DNA from 2 places in the Halomonas kashgarensis genome. Region 2 is predicted to be linked to the other one. Evidence: predicted binding sites of a transcription regulator. Region 2 holds the regulator's gene; the other holds the start of a gene.
The links. The regulator FliA, encoded in region 2, starts transcription of late flagellar genes. The targets are predictions, from matches to a motif close to CTAAAGTTNNNNNNNNNNCNGCCGATA.
Positions count from the first base shown of each region.

Region 1: a site for FliA is predicted at 1,416-1,442, ahead of R5M92_RS10395 (flagellin). Genes of this name have one in related genera too.

Region 1 is NZ_CP137552.1:2,261,941-2,269,578, forward strand. Features, by position in the region: gene fliD (flagellar filament capping protein FliD) at 1-914, shown strand, start outside; gene R5M92_RS10390 (flagellin) at 1,053-1,238, opposite strand; gene R5M92_RS10395 (flagellin) at 1,513-2,445, shown strand; gene R5M92_RS10400 (glycosyltransferase) at 2,581-6,429, shown strand; gene R5M92_RS10405 (class I SAM-dependent methyltransferase) at 6,571-7,638, opposite strand, start outside.
Region 2 is NZ_CP137552.1:139,126-146,763, reverse strand. Features, by position in the region: gene R5M92_RS00670 (adenosylcobalamin-dependent ribonucleoside-diphosphate reductase) at 1-629, opposite strand, end outside; gene R5M92_RS00665 (hypothetical protein) at 846-1,427, shown strand; gene R5M92_RS00660 (EAL domain-containing protein) at 1,373-4,111, opposite strand; gene R5M92_RS00655 (OmpA/MotB family protein) at 4,108-4,773, opposite strand; gene R5M92_RS00650 (motility protein A) at 4,782-5,588, opposite strand; gene R5M92_RS00645 (RNA polymerase sigma factor FliA) at 5,668-6,369, opposite strand; gene R5M92_RS00640 (flagellar protein FlhE) at 6,397-6,831, opposite strand; gene R5M92_RS00635 (hypothetical protein) at 6,828-7,406, opposite strand; gene flhF (flagellar biosynthesis protein FlhF) at 7,403-7,638, opposite strand, start outside.

The DNA.
Region 1 (7,638 bases), 1.3 Mb from region 2:
ACGCCATCAACGCCGACCCGGATGCTGGCGTCAATGCTTCCATCATCAACGACGGAAGCGAGAATGGCTACCGCCTGGTACTGTCCTCCAAGGAAACCGGCGCCGAAGCCGGAATTTCCGGCATGTCCTTCGCCAACTTCACTGACGCCAACCTGAAAGGGGATGCCGGTACTCATCAGAAGGGGCTGGACGCCAAGCTGAAGATCAACGGTATCGACATCACCAGTTCCACCAATACGGTGGAAGGAGCCATTCAGGGCGTCACCCTGCAGCTGGACCCTGGCCTAGCGAATGAAACCCGCAGCCTCATCGTAGAAAAAGATGAGGAATCGATACGAGAGGCCGTTCAAAGCTTCGTCGATATCTATAACAAGCTCGATTCTACCCTGGGGCGCATGACCCAAGGGGTAGGAGAAGCCGCCGGTGAACTGGTAGGGGATCGAACCGTACGCACCATCGAGACCGGCCTCAGCCGCAACCTGACGGATAGCGTATTGGGTGGCGAGCTGACGATGATGTCGCAGGTCGGCATCTCCCTGAAAGCAGACGGCCGATTGGAGCTGGATACAGCCAAGCTGAACGAAGTCATGGCCGATAATCCGCAGGCGCTGGCGGATTTCTTTGCCGGCGCCGATGAAAAGGCGGGCATGGCGGGCCGGTTGGAAGCCACACTAGGACGTGCGCTCGACGACGAGAATGGCATGATTCAGCGTGCCGTGAGCGGGTCTGAGGCTCGCGTAGCAAGCCTGGATACGCGTTTCGAGCGCACGGAGCAGAGTATTGAGCGCACCATCAGCCGATATCAAAAGCAGTTTTCCCAGCTCGATAGCATGATGTCCCAGATGAACTCAACGAGCGGCTACCTATTTCAGCAGCTCAATATGATCAACGGGCAGATGGCAAGCGGTAATTAAACTATTGTTTCGTACGCGAAATGACTGACTAAAAGCAAGGCGTGCCCCGCCTTGCTATAGTCAAGCACCTGAAGGTGAATATTACGCCCCACCAGTGCAAAAAAACCAATACATGCCGTGGTGATTAGTTCGCCCGCGCTAACATGGCATCGCCTGCCTGTTGCAGCACTGCGCCTTCACCAGTTGCGAAGCTTCTTCGACGTAATCCGCATCCATAATGCGTGACTGTGCCGCTTGCGTGGCAGTAGACTGCTTTGCCAGCCCTTCAATCGCATCCTCAAAGCGGCGCTGCAGCGCGCCATACTGGCTACGGTAGTCATCCACCTGATCATGGACTCTTGCAAGTATTGATAATCGTCATTGATGCCCATCCTGCTTGTTAATTGCTCATTATCTTAAGTAAAGCAGGCCTCGAAGTCATCGCCTAGCTGCGTCAAAACCACTTGCTTAGAAGAAAATTAGTTAAGTTACGAAAAATTACCTTTTTTTTTGGAAAAGTACCTAAAGTTTGCCGCCGTCTGGCCGTAACACAGTATAGAGCGGCACATATGCCGTAGGGCAGGTCAAGTGGCCATGTAAAGCGTGAAGGAGAATTCACATGTCAGTGATTAATAGCAACATTACGGCTCTGGTAGCCCAAAATAACCTCAAAAGCTCTCAGAGTTCGCTTGCTCAAGCTCAAGAGCGTTTGAGCTCTGGCTTGCGCATCAACAGTGCTTCTGATGACGCGGCGGGCCAGGCGATTGCCAACCGCATGAGCAGTACGATCACGGGCCTGAACCAAGCGTCTCGTAACGCCAATGACGGAATTTCACTGGCGCAAACTGCTGAAGGTGCACTGGATCAGGTTAACGATAACCTGCAGCGTATTCGTGAGCTAACAGTTCAAGCGCAAAACGGTACTAACACCGCACAAGACATTGACTCTATTCAAGAAGAAGTTAATGAGCGTTTGAAAGAGATCGATCGTGTCACGCAACAAACCGAGTTTAACGGTCGTGACGTATTCGATACCAAAACTTCAGTTGGTGGTACTGGCACTAACTTCTCCGTTCAGGTTGGCTCAGACGATAATCAGCGTATTGATATTTCAATTGGAGCCGCCAAAGCAGATGGTACTTCCAGCGCGACTGGTGGTTGGAACATGTTCGATGCAGCAGGTACCAACGATGTAGCCTCAGTGGGTGGGGAAGCTCGTAGCGTAACTGCGCAAGGCTTCGATGTTCTTGATGGACGTTTATCTTCTGGTACGGGCTCGGGCGATGCTCTCGCCATCTTGGATAGCAAGATTGCTGCTGTTGACCAGGAGCGCAGTAACTTAGGTGCGATGCAGAACCGCTTTGAAACAGCGCTGGATAACATCGAGACGACTTCTACCAACCTGCAAGGCGCGCGTTCACGCATTGAAGATGCTGACTACGCCGTTGAGGTTTCTAACCTGACGCGAGCGCAGATTCTGGAGCAGGCAGGTACGTCCATTCTTGCTCAGGCTAACCAGAGCCCGCAGAACGTACTTTCACTGCTGGGCTAAGCGATACACTACAGCCAGCGTACGGCACGAAACACAGAGCCCGGGCTATTTGCCCGGGTTTTTTTTATTATCAGCCGACCTAGGGCTTGATAAAGTAGTGGTAACGCAACAAATATTTGAACTTAGGGAGGCTCCATGGCGAAGAAAAAAACACGTAGCAAAGCGAAAAAGACACAGCAAGCAAAGCGTATTACAACCAACTGGCCGCCGGCAGATAAGTCTCATGACAAGCTTTATGACAATCTGGGTGTGCACCCCGAACAGGCTAAACGCTTTCTCACACTGCTTGATAATGAAAAATTTACCCAAGCACAAGCGTTAGCTCAGCAACTCACACGGGAATACCCTGAAAATGCGTTTGCCTGGAAAGCGCTAGGCACTAGTTATCTACAAGCGGGAGATGTACAAGAAGCGCACTCGCCCTTGCATAAAGCGGTCGCTTTAGATGACCGAGATCCACTATCACTTACAAGCCTTGCCGCCGTCTATTATCAACAAGGCAACAACGAGCAAGCCATACAATACCAGAGCAAAGCGGTTGCGCTTGATCCTAGCTACGCACAGGGACGATTCCGGCTGGCAGAAATGTTACACAGTGCGGGTCAACAGGAACTTGCCATACCACATGTTGAAGCTGCAATCGATGGTGGTTTTGAGCCTTTTTCAAGTAAGCTTCTCTTAGGCGTGCTGCTGTATAATGCTAAGTATTTTAATCAAGCATTGTCGGTATACCACTTGCTAGAGAAAGAGTTCCCCCCGCATCCTTCCGTCTATAATAATTTGGGTAATTTATACAAAGACATTGGCCAGTACAAAAAAGCAGAATCGTACTATCAACAAGCATTGGAATTAGACCCAGGCTTTGTGATGGCATATTCCAATATCTTTTTTTCAAAACATTACAACCCTGATGCCACACAAGAAGAGATACATGCGTTTGCTAAACAGTGGGATAAAAAATTTGCATTGCCACGCATGCCTGCGCCCACGAATGTTAATGATGAAACCAAGCCACTACGCGTTGGCTTGATTTCATCAGGGTTCCGCCTGCACCCGGTAGGGCAGATGATTTCAGCTGCTTTACAGCATAGCCGTTCGGATATTCACTTTTATGGCTATAGCACTCGCGACCAAACCGACTTTATTACTCAAAAAGTACGGGATGCGTGTAAAGTTTGGCGGCCAATTCGTCACCTTTCGCAATACGAGGTGGCCCAACAATTACGAGACGACAAACTTGATATCCTTATCGACTTATCTGGCCACGGTGATGGAAACTGCTTACAAGCTATCTCCATGCGTCCAGCGCCGCTTTGTGTTAAGTGGGTTGGGGGCTTGGTCAATACCATGGGTGTGGAGAGTATTGATTACTTGATCTCAGATCATATCGAAACCCCCGAAGGCGTTGATGATCAATACACGGAAAAGCTTATCCGCCTGCCGGATGATTACATCTGTTACATGCCGCCTCCGTATTCACCGGCTACCAACTCTTTGCCTGCGTTAAAAAATCGCTACATCACATTGGGGTGTTTGAATAACCCGGCAAAAATCAGCGCCGAGTTGTTAGAACAGTGGGCTAGGCTAATGCACGAGTTGCCTGAAAGCCGGCTCCTATTACGCGGCGCTCAGTATGAAAGCGAAGATTTTTGCCGATGGATTTGGGAAGAGATGTCTCAGCATGGCATCGAACAATATCGCGTGTTGCTTGAAGGTCCTATTCGTCACAAAGATTTTATCGCGACGTACCAACGCATTGATATCGCCTTGGATACCTGGCCTTACTCAGGCGGCTTAACAACGTGCGAAGCCATGCTGATGGGCGTGCCAGTGGTAACGCTGCCTGGCCCTACCTTTGCGGGCCGCCACAGTGCAACACACCTGATCAATGCCGGGTTGAATGAGTTAGTGACCACTAGCTGGGAGGAGTACCGCCAGCGAGTGTTGGAACTCGCAAGCGACTTGCCCAACCTTGCGGTTATTCGTGCTGGTTTGCGTACCATTTTGCATTATTCTCCGGTATGCGATGCGCCGCGTTTTGCCAATCACTTCAACAATGCCCTGCGCGCGATTTGGCTGCGCTACTGCGAAGGCAAATCGCCAGAAGCGCTGACGTTTAACAAAGAAGGCGAGCTGTGGTTTGAGGATAACAAGGAACCGCTAGAACTGCCCGAAGCCCGTAGCGAAGAAATAGAAGAAGGTGAAGAAAGCGAGAGCTTTGAATGGCAGCTTGATGAGCCAGTCACCATTATCGATAACGCTGCCGTGCTCCCACGACACCTCGATTACCCTAACTGGATGGCCAGTGGCCACCTAGCGGTGATCAGCTTTGACCCGGCAAGCCTGCTAAATAAAAAAGTCGATGAGCTTAAAGCGTTCGGGGAACTGCATCACTACCCCCACGCTGTTCTCGGCGATGGCCAGCCCGCCACGCTTTACGCCGCGCTAGAGGCTGAAAAAGGCAGCACGCTTAAGCCTTTGCCAGAAGAGGAGCAGCCAGAATACCTACGCGATAAAGTAAAAACACTGGCAGAGTTGCCCATCAGTACAGTAAGGCTAGACGACATCGAGGGTATTCCTAACGTCGATGTGCTGGTTCTCGATGACCTACACGATGCCATGAAGGTGTTAGAAAACGGCGAACAAACATTAAAAAACACCCTTCTGATTCAGGTGAAGGTCGCCTTTCAGCCGACTCATGAGCGCCAGCCTAATCTTGCTGAACTGCAGCATTGGGCAAGCCAAAAAGGGTTTAAGTTTTTACGTTTAGAAAATCTAAAGTATATGGATGTAGAACTGCTGGCTGCAGATGCTATCTTTATTAAAAAAGGGGGCGATAAAAATAAGATAAACTGGATGCTTTCAAATTTCTATCATAAAAAAAATGATAAAGAAGGGTATAGAAGTGACGTTCGTCATAAAAATATCTCAGAAGTAAACGTTAAAAGTACCACGGGAGAATTGGATGCATTAGCTGGAAATGGAGTGCAAACAAAAAAACATCATTATGAAAGCAAAAATGATATTATTCCTTTTTTAAGCTATGACGAAAATGGAGAAAAAAATAAAATACTCTTTGTATGCTCACGTGGCGAGACATTTATTAAGCCTATAGTTGAAAGCCTTGAAAGTAAGTTTAGCGTAGAGTACTGGCATCTCGATTACAGGTTGCCTGACATGGAGAGGCTACAAAAACTTATGGATTGGTCAGATGTAACATGGTTTGAGTGGTGTGACGAGGTTATAGCTAAAGCTAGTTATAAAATAAATAAAAATTGTAAAGTGGTGTGCCGTTTACATGGGTTTGAGGCTTTTACACCTTGGCCAAAAAATATTAAAGCAAATTTTTTGGACCAACTGATATTTGTTTCTGATCATATGATGGAATATGTGAAAGAAAGAGGTGTAAAAACATCTTCTACTGTGATTCATAATGGAGTGGATATAGAGTCATTGCAGTATAAAGAAAGAAGCGCAGGTTTTGATTTGGCGTTTGTTGCTGCCCTTAGAGATGTGAAGAACCCTCAACTTCTTGTCCAAATTATAGAAAAATTAGTTAGTATAGACAGAAGGTATACTTTACATGTGGCTGGAAAAGGTAGCGATCTAATCATTCAACGATATATGAAGCATATACTGGAAGGGTTGGATATAAAGGATAATGTAATATTTTATGGTCATGTTGAAGATATTGACAGTTGGCTTGAAAACAAGAATTATTTGATTTCTACAAGTGTTTCAGAATCTTTTGGTTATAATATCGCTGAAGCTATGGCTAAAGGTATTAAACCTATAATTCATAATTGGCCTGGTGCGAAAGAGTTATATCCAAGTTCCTTAGTATTTAATACCGTCGATGAGGCCGTTAGCATGTTCACAAACGAGATATATAACTCAGGAATGTATAGAGATTTTGTTTTGGCTAAGTATTCAAGGTTGCAACAAATAGAAAATATATCAACTTATATTTTTAATGTCGAATGATTTATACGAATGTGAAGTGGGGGTCTCTGTTTTCTTGAATATTACGCAAATAGTTAGTTGAGAGTTAGCTCTACATGTCACCCTGAAACTGTTTTATAGTTTTGGTTGGCATGTAGAGCATGAGTTTATGAAAATATTTTATTAAGTAGGCTGTTTCTCAAAAATATAGAAATCAGATATTGATGTCAAGTTTGGGTCGCTATTTTTTCTTCTGGGATAAACATTTGGGATACACTTAATGAGTTTCCAATTTTCTAAGTTTTTGTATATCCAATCAGTAAATTTTCTAGTTCGCATGTGTGGAGTTAAGTCGTTGAGCTCTTGGTTGCATGAATAAATAATGCAGTATTTTTTGGAAGATGAAAATAGTGTCTGCATATATTCGTTATATATTTCTTCATCAACAAGATGGTAGATTACATCTAAAGACAGGGTTAGTTCTGCAGTGGGTTTCTCTACAGCAAACCTTTTAAGAGTTATGAATTTTTTTGTATTATCATTTTTGAATTTTTCTTTACAGATTTCTACTATAGTTTCTGAAACGTCGACACCTATATAGTCAACGCGATTGAATAGCGCTAGTTGGTTGCCATCACCACAGCCTAGCTCAAGTATACTTTGTATTTCTTTTTCAGCAATAAAGCTGTTAATAACTTCGGCCTTGAATTTTGCAAGTTGTCCATATGAGCCAGAACCTGAGTTTCCTCCTTGTTTGTATCGATCCTCCCAGTATTTAATAACAGAAAAGTTTTTACTCTCTGAGGATGAGCGAATAGAAAAGTTAGGTTTTATTGGCAGTGATTTTTCAATGCTTTTAATATAGTTTTTCGGGTTAAAGTTGTCTAATTTTTTACCTCTTATTGTCATTTCATGAATGTGGTTAAGGGAAATTAAATCTCTAGATAACTCAATACTTCTTTTAATGTCATCATCTATGTCGTGAAATACATATTTGAGTTCTGTATGTATTTCTGAATGGTCATTCATAGTTGTGAATGGTATACAGCCGCTAGCAGCAGCTGTTAGTTGCCGCTCACTTAAAGCAGAACCAAAGTTATTGATGATCATCCACATGTTGCTACTGTGATGCATTAACTTAACGGTTTGAGCATAATTTTTGGGTTTTAGTACTTTGGTGTCTTTATGGAATTTAACACCTTCTGGGAATTTTCCATTCCATACAAGTGTTAACGGTATTTGGGGTGCTAC
Region 2 (7,638 bases):
AGCAGGCTGAGGTTGAACTGACGCAGGCGCCCGGATTCCCGCTTGGCCTGGATGAACTCGCGCACATCGGGATGGCCGACGTCGAAGGTGCCCATCTGCGCACCGCGACGGCCACCGGCGGAAGCCACCGTGAAGCACATCTTGTCGTAGATATCCATGAACGCCAGGGGGCCGTTGGTGCCGGCGCCCGCCCCGAACACGAACGCTCCCTTGTGGCGCAGAGTAGAGAAATCGTAGCCGATACCGGCGCCGGACTTCAGCGTCATGCCCGCATCCACCACGCTATCCAGAATATCGCGCATGGAGTCGCGAATGGTGCGCGAGACAGTGCAGTTGATCAGGCTCACCGCCGGCTTGTAGTCTTCCGCGCCGGCATTGGAAAGAATCCGACCGGCCGGAATCGCGCCGTTTTCCAATGCCCAGCGAAACTTGGGCAACCACTGCTCCGCCTTGTCGCCCTCCACGGCGGCCAGGGCTCGCGCCACCCGCTCGAAGGTGCCGCCCAGGTCCTGGTCGACCGGGCGGCCATGACGATCCTTGAGACGATACTTGGCATCCCAGATCTCCCTGGACGGCTCCTGGAGCGGCACATCATGGGAGGTCTTGCTAGCCTTGGTCGAAGTACTCATGTCGCGGATCTCCTTCGCAGCACGGTGAATTGGAACGCCGGAAAAAACGGCGATTATACGGCCTGGGCAGTTCATGTACAGTCTTGAAATAGCACTAGATGAGCCCGATTGAAAATTGATTTCTACTATATATAGCAAAATCAGCGCATTACTCTTTTGTAATGAGCAAACACGTTATAGGCTTGTTCGAGACTTCCTGGACGACACTGACTCCCCATGCCGCACTTCTCCTTGCCCCGTCTTTTCCTGCTTCTCGGCGCTTGCTCTCTCAGCGCCAACACTTACGCCGCCACCTTCGACACCCGCCACGCCGAGCAGCATCAGCACTGGCAATCGCTGGTGTTGACCCTGGGGGAAGAGCGCCACTTCCGCGCCGTGGAAACTCACAGCTATGCCGATGCTACGCTGAGCGTCAACACCACCCAGGGGGTCTGCGATCTTCCCTGGCTGGAAATGCGTGTGGAGCTTGACCAACGTCAGCAGGCGAGCCGAGCGGTGAATCTCGTGCCGACACGCTTGCGGGTGGATGAGGCCACCCGCCACGAGGGCATGGCGGAATTCATCACCGAGCGCGGCGACAACGGCTTCTACGTTCATTTCTACCTGAACGAGCTGGATGATCTGCTCGACGAGATGCACAGCGGCGAGACGATCTACCTGGGGTTCGACCAGGAGGAGCGAGAGCCCTGGTACATGACGTTCAGCCTGGAGGGCGCGGCTATGGCCATCGAGCGCATGCAGGCTCAGTGCGCGTCCAGCGCCAGCTCCGCCACGGGGCAAGGCCGGGAGAACAGATAACCCTGATACGCGACGCAGCCATGGTGGAACAGCCACTGGCGGTGGGCTTCGGTTTCCACCCCCTCGGCAATGACATCCAGCTCCAGGCTGTGCGCCAAGGAGATCACCGTCCTGACGATCGCGGCATCGGCGGGATCTTCCAGCACATCACGGACGAACGACTGATCGATCTTGAGCTGATCCAGGGGTAAACGCTTCAGATAGGCCAGCGACGAATAGCCGGTACCGAAATCATCCAGCGAGAAGCGAATTCCCATGCAGCGCAGCGTTTCCATGCGGGAGCGCACGTCCTCGACTTCCTCCATGAGCAGGGTTTCGGTCACTTCCAGCTTCAAGCGTCGTGGGTCGGCTCCGGTACGCTCCAGAATCTGCTGTACCTCCTCGACAAACCCTACCTGGCGGAACTGATTGGGGCTGACATTGACCGCGATATCCAGGGCCTCGGTGGTGCTTGACTGCGCCCACCGGGCCAGTTGGCGACACGCGGTTTCCAGCACCCAGGTACCGATCGGTCCGATCAGGTTATTCTCTTCCGCCAAGGGAATGAATTCGGCTGGCGAGACCATGCCCCGGGCAGGATGCTCCCAGCGCACTAGCGCCTCGACGCCGATGATGCAACCGTCGGCATTGACCTGGCTCTGATAGTAAAGGCGCAATTCCTCATTATGCAGGGCCTGGCGCAAGTCGCCTTCCATGCGGGCACGATCCACCACCACCGCTTGCATCTCGGGATCGAAGAAGCGCAAGGCGTTGCGCCCCGACGCCTTGGCCTGGTACATGGCCAGATCCGCTTGCTGCAGGATATCGCTGACGCTGACTTCACCGAAGCCAAACAGCGTGATACCGATACTTCCCGAGACCTGAAGCGTATGTTCATGGACCCGGATGGGCTGACTCAGGGCGACGAGCAGCTTGCTGGCGATGGATTCGGCATGGCGAACGGCATGCTCGGAATCGTTGCCCAGCTCATGCAGCATGACGACGAACTCGTCGCCCCCCAGCCGGGCGACGGTATCGCTGTCGCGGACAATGTCATCCAGGCGCTGCGCTACCGCTTGCAGCAGCGCATCACCCAGGTAATGTCCCAAGCTGTCATTGATGGTCTTGAAGTTGTCCAGGTCGATGAACATCACCGCGGTATACTGGCTGTCGCGCCGGGTATCCTTGAGCGATGCTTCCAATCGGTCGATCAGCAGACGGCGATTGGGAAGGCCGGTCAAGGCATCATAAAACGCCAACTGGTGGATTTCCTGTTCGGCGGCCTTGCGCTGGGTGATATCGCTCAGCGTGGCGACATAGTGGGTGATCTCATCCTTATCGTTACGCACCACACTGATGGTCAGCCACTGGAGGTAGATTTCACCATTCTTGCGCTGGTTCCATACCTCGCCCTGCCAGGTGCCGTTTTCCTGCAGGCTGTGCCACAGATGGCGATAGAAGGCCGCATCATGACGTCCGGAATTCAGCACGCTGGGATTGCACCCCAGCACTTCTTCGGCACTGTAGCCGGTGATGGCGGTGAAGGTGGAATTCACCTGCACGATACGGTTGTCGGCATCGGCGATGAACATGCCCAGGTGCGTCTCGAACGCCATGGCGGCGATTTTCAGCTGTGCTGCTTCGAGCTCGCTGACACGCTGTGCTTCCGTGCGCTGCTCTACCTCCGTGGCGAGTCGATTGCGATGACGGCGCAGCTCCTTTTCCGCCGCATACAAGTGGTGGTAATGGCGCAGGGCCACGGCCCCCATCAACACCATTGCCACCCAGCCCAGCACCAGCGCCCAGAAACGTCGCCACCAGTCGGCAAGATAGAGCGTGGTATCCTCACCGGCCAGCACCACCCAATCGGTTCCAGTTACCTTGCGCGCACTGAACAGGCGTCGGTTATCGTCAACCGGCGACTTTCTCACCCAACTGTCTCGGGTGACGTCGCTGCCGAGGAAATCCAACAGTTGCGGCGTCGCGACGTGAGCGCCTGGCGCCGCAGCGGTACTGCCATCGATACCAAAAACGCGCTGAGCGATGACTCGGGGAGAGCTATCCACCAGTGCTAGGCTTGTACCCGGCCCTAGCGATAGTCGCTCCATCAACCCTTCGAAAAGAGCTGGGTCCAGGCGCGCCAACACCAAGCCTTCCACGCCTTCCTCGGGGCTTTCGATGCGCAGTGCATGCAGTACACGTAGCTGACCGACAGCTTCTGACCAGTAAAGCGTCGAAACGGCAGGGCTAGCAGCTGAGGAGGACTCCAGCACCAACGGAGCAAGAAAGGCACTGCTCCCCAGCTCGAAGCGGCTCGCCTCCATGGGCCGGGTCGATGCCAAAACATAGCCTTGGGCATCTACTAACGCCACATCCTCCCAGATGTCCACGCTATCTCGCCGTCGTTTCAGCAGGTCTACCAACACAGAGGGCTCGATTTGGCCCGCCTGGTTCAATCGGTATAGCCCGAGTATCTCGCGCAGGGAGTGTTCGGATGTGGCGAGCAGGCTGCTTACCCATTCGTTCATCATATCCGCCGTGGTGGCGGTGCGCGCCCTGGCAAGCCGTTCGTCCTCCTCGTGGGCGACATTCATCTCCCAGCCGATCAGAAGCAGTAACAGTACTCCCGTTGCCAAGCCGATAAAGGCCGCCTGCCTGGGTGGCAACCGCCTCTGTTGCTGTTTGGCGTCGGAGCGGTGCGTCACCTTTGTCCTCCCTGGCGCAACAGCAACTCCACCCGTCGATTGGCGGCCCGGCCTTCCCTGGTATTATTGCTCTGCATCGGCTGGGTATCGGCATAACCCACGGCACGCATACGCTCGATCTTCACCCCTTCGCTTTCCAGATGGCGTACCACGGCGATCGCCCGTGCCGAGGAGAGTTCCCAGTTGGAGGGGAAACGTGCCGTGGCAATGGGGATGCTGTCGGTATGGCCCTCCACGGAAATCTGACCGTCAAAGGACTCCAGCACCTCCACCAGGCTCTGGATCAGCGTTCTGCCCTGACCGGTCAGTTCGGCCTGGCCGCTGGAAAACAGCAGACTATCGTCGATACGCAAGGTGACTCCCTCACTCCCTGCATCGACACTCACGCCGGGAATGCTGAGGCCGGAAAAACGTGGCTGGATACCGTCATGCGCCGGCTGGATACCCGTCGATTGCGCCATCCGCGACGCCGAAGGAACCGCTGACGACGAGGCCATCTGGTTCTCGCTGGCATCGCCGCTTCCGGGCGGTGTCAGCGCCAGCAGAAGCACGAACAGGGTAATCAGCAAGGTGAGCACATCGAGATAACTGGTCAGCCAGCTCTCATCGTCACCGCCCATCGCCACGGGTTCCAGTGTCTGCCGCGTATCATGATCCAGCATGAGCGGCGCTACCCCTTGCCAGTGGCGGGTTTCGAGGGAACCCTTCTCTCGCGAATTTCATCATGAAAGTCGGCGACGAAGGAATTGAGCGTTTCCTCGATAAAGGAAGGCAGACGACGCTTGGTGATCAACGAAATGCCTTCCATCACCATGTTCATGGTAATCAGGCGGTCTTCGGTACGCCGTTCCAGCTTGACCGCGATAGGCTTGAAAATCAGGTTGGCCAGCAAGATGCCATAGAAAGTGGTCAGCAGCGCCACGGCCATGCGCGGACCGATGACTTCCAGGTCGCCGGCATCCATGACTTCCAGCATGTTCACCAGACCGACCAGGGTACCGATCATGCCGAAGGCGGGCGCATAGGTCGCCATGGTACGAAACACTTGCGCCTGGGCATGTTCGCGGGCCTTCAGTCGAGCGATACGCCAGCGCATCAGATCGAATATCTCGTCCTCCTTGGTGTTGGCAATGACAAGCTGGATGCCGGTGCGCAGAAAGGGATTGCGCGTGTCTTCCAGAGCCGCTTCCACCGCCCGCACGTCACCCTTGAACCATAACCGGGACATGTCGACGAGTTCCTTGATGTCATCCCGCACATAGGTATTCTCGCGACGAAACACGATGCCTACCAGGCGCACCACATGCAGCACTTCCCTCAGGGGATAACTGATGAAAGTGGCGGCCAGAGTACCGGTGAGCACGATCGCCAGCCCCGGAAGATTAAGAAAACTTTCGGGTGATTCCGCAGTAAAGAACAGGACGCTCACCAGTAGCGCTATGCTGGCAAACATGCCTATCAGCGTCGAAGGATTCATCAACGGCTCCTTGCCGGTCACAAGTCAGTGGAAAGGGGTGCGATAGCGCACGTGGTTATAGTCGCTTTCACGACAGCCTTCAATCGGCCTCGCCAAGGCGCGCGCGTAGACGGCTGATAGCCTGGCTGTGCAACTGGGAGACACGCGATTCCGTCACCCCCAGCACAGCCCCCACTTCCTTGAGGTTGAGCTCTTCCTGGTAATACAACGCCATCAGCAGTTTTTCCCGCTCCGGCAACTGCTCGATCGCCTCGATCAGGCGCTGGCGTTGCTGACCATCCAGCAGCGTTTCGAAGGGCAGGTGCGCGGCGATGTCTCCCGCCGGCTCTCCGCTTTCTTCCACCAGCGCTTCAAAGGGCAACAACTGCCCGCTATTGGTATCGCTGAGGAGTTGGCGGTAGGCCTCCAGGGGCATCTCCAGCTCGGCGGCTATTTCGTGCTCTTCTGGAGGCCTTCCCAGCACCTGTTCGAGACGCCGCACGGCTTCATCCATCGCCCTGGCCGAGCGCCTGACGCTACGTGGCAGCCAGTCACGGGTGCGCAATTCATCCACCATGGCGCCGCGAATCCGCTGGCTGGCAAAGGTGGCGAAGCTCGCCCCCTGGCTGGCATCGAAACGTCCCAAGGCCTCTAGCAACCCCACCATGCCGGCTTGAATCAGGTCATCAAGCTCGATGCAGGATGGCAATCTGACCTGCAGTGACAGCGCCTGGCGTCTGACCAGCGGCATGTATTGCGCCAGCAATTCACTCTGGTTGATCCTGCCTTGTGCTGTATACATCCTCGTGCCTCGCGGCTGATACGGTCGTTACTGATAATTCACGATGACCTGCAGCCCTTGCACCCTCACCGGCCTTTGTCCCGGTGGCAACGCGAAGCGAAACTGCAAGGGGGCCTCAGCCGTCGCTCCCTGCAGTGCCTGGGTCATCCCCCGCATGCCGGTCAACGCGACACAGCGGCTGGGGTGACACAACCAAGCCTTGACCTGACTGCCCACCGGCTGGCGATAGCGCCACTGGATCCCACTGATCCGGGACTCCGGCTCGGTCATGCCGGCCGGCGGGGTCATGGAAGCGCTATCGGCCGTGCGCTCGCTCATGGCCACCATGAAGCCCGGGGCGGTTGCCGTCCAGCTACCCGGGGCGGCCAGCACGGCCGGCGCCCAGCCGAGCATCCAGACGGAGACCACCAGAACCCACTGCCGCTGCTTCATCCAGCTTATCATGCTGACGAGTCGTTTCATCTTGCCAGTACCAATAGCTCAATACCCAAGTAGTAATTCGCCGCTACTTGCAAGTTATCCAACAGGCCCCGACGAGGCAAGCCCGGCTCGTGCAACGCCAGCAATCGCGAAGGCCCGCCGGCCTGGTGCATGGCGTGCAGCGCACGGAAACCGCGCATGAAGGCCTCCGCATCGCTATCCACCCATAGTGCCCAACGCGACTGCTCGCGTACCAGGCCGGTCAGGTTGGTGGCACCAGGCGGAACCAGCTGAATCTGCCAATCCTCCGGGGCGCCCGCCCAACGCCGTCCCTCCGCTGACCATTGACCCAGCCGGGCCCGCACCTTGGCGACCTGGGCGGGAGAGGCTTGCGCCAACCCCACCACGACCAGGGGCAGCCGCGGCGCCTGGCGCACCGAGGTGTGAGCCGGGGGCGGCTCGGATGACGGCGTAGCGGGCGCCTCCACGGGCAGCTCGACCGAGGCGGCCCGGTCATCCGCCATGTTCTGCTCGTCATGAGCATCCACCACGCCCTGCTGCTGGCGCTGCAGGTTGGCCCACTTGCGTAACCCGGCGGCCTGGTCGCTCTCGCTCACGACATTCCCTCCAGGCCGGCCGAGCCGAATTGGCGAATGGCGTCACGCGCCATGAAGGCATACGCCAGGCCATCGAGCATGGCGATGTCGCGCCGACGCCGGCGATTACCCGCCAGGCCGAGCACGTTCGCCCGCAATGCCGCTGCCGCTTCGTCCTCGGCAACGTCTAGGTGACCCGCCACAGCGGCCAGACCCGAGGCCATCAACAGGCGGATTTCGGGGCTCAGCTCTC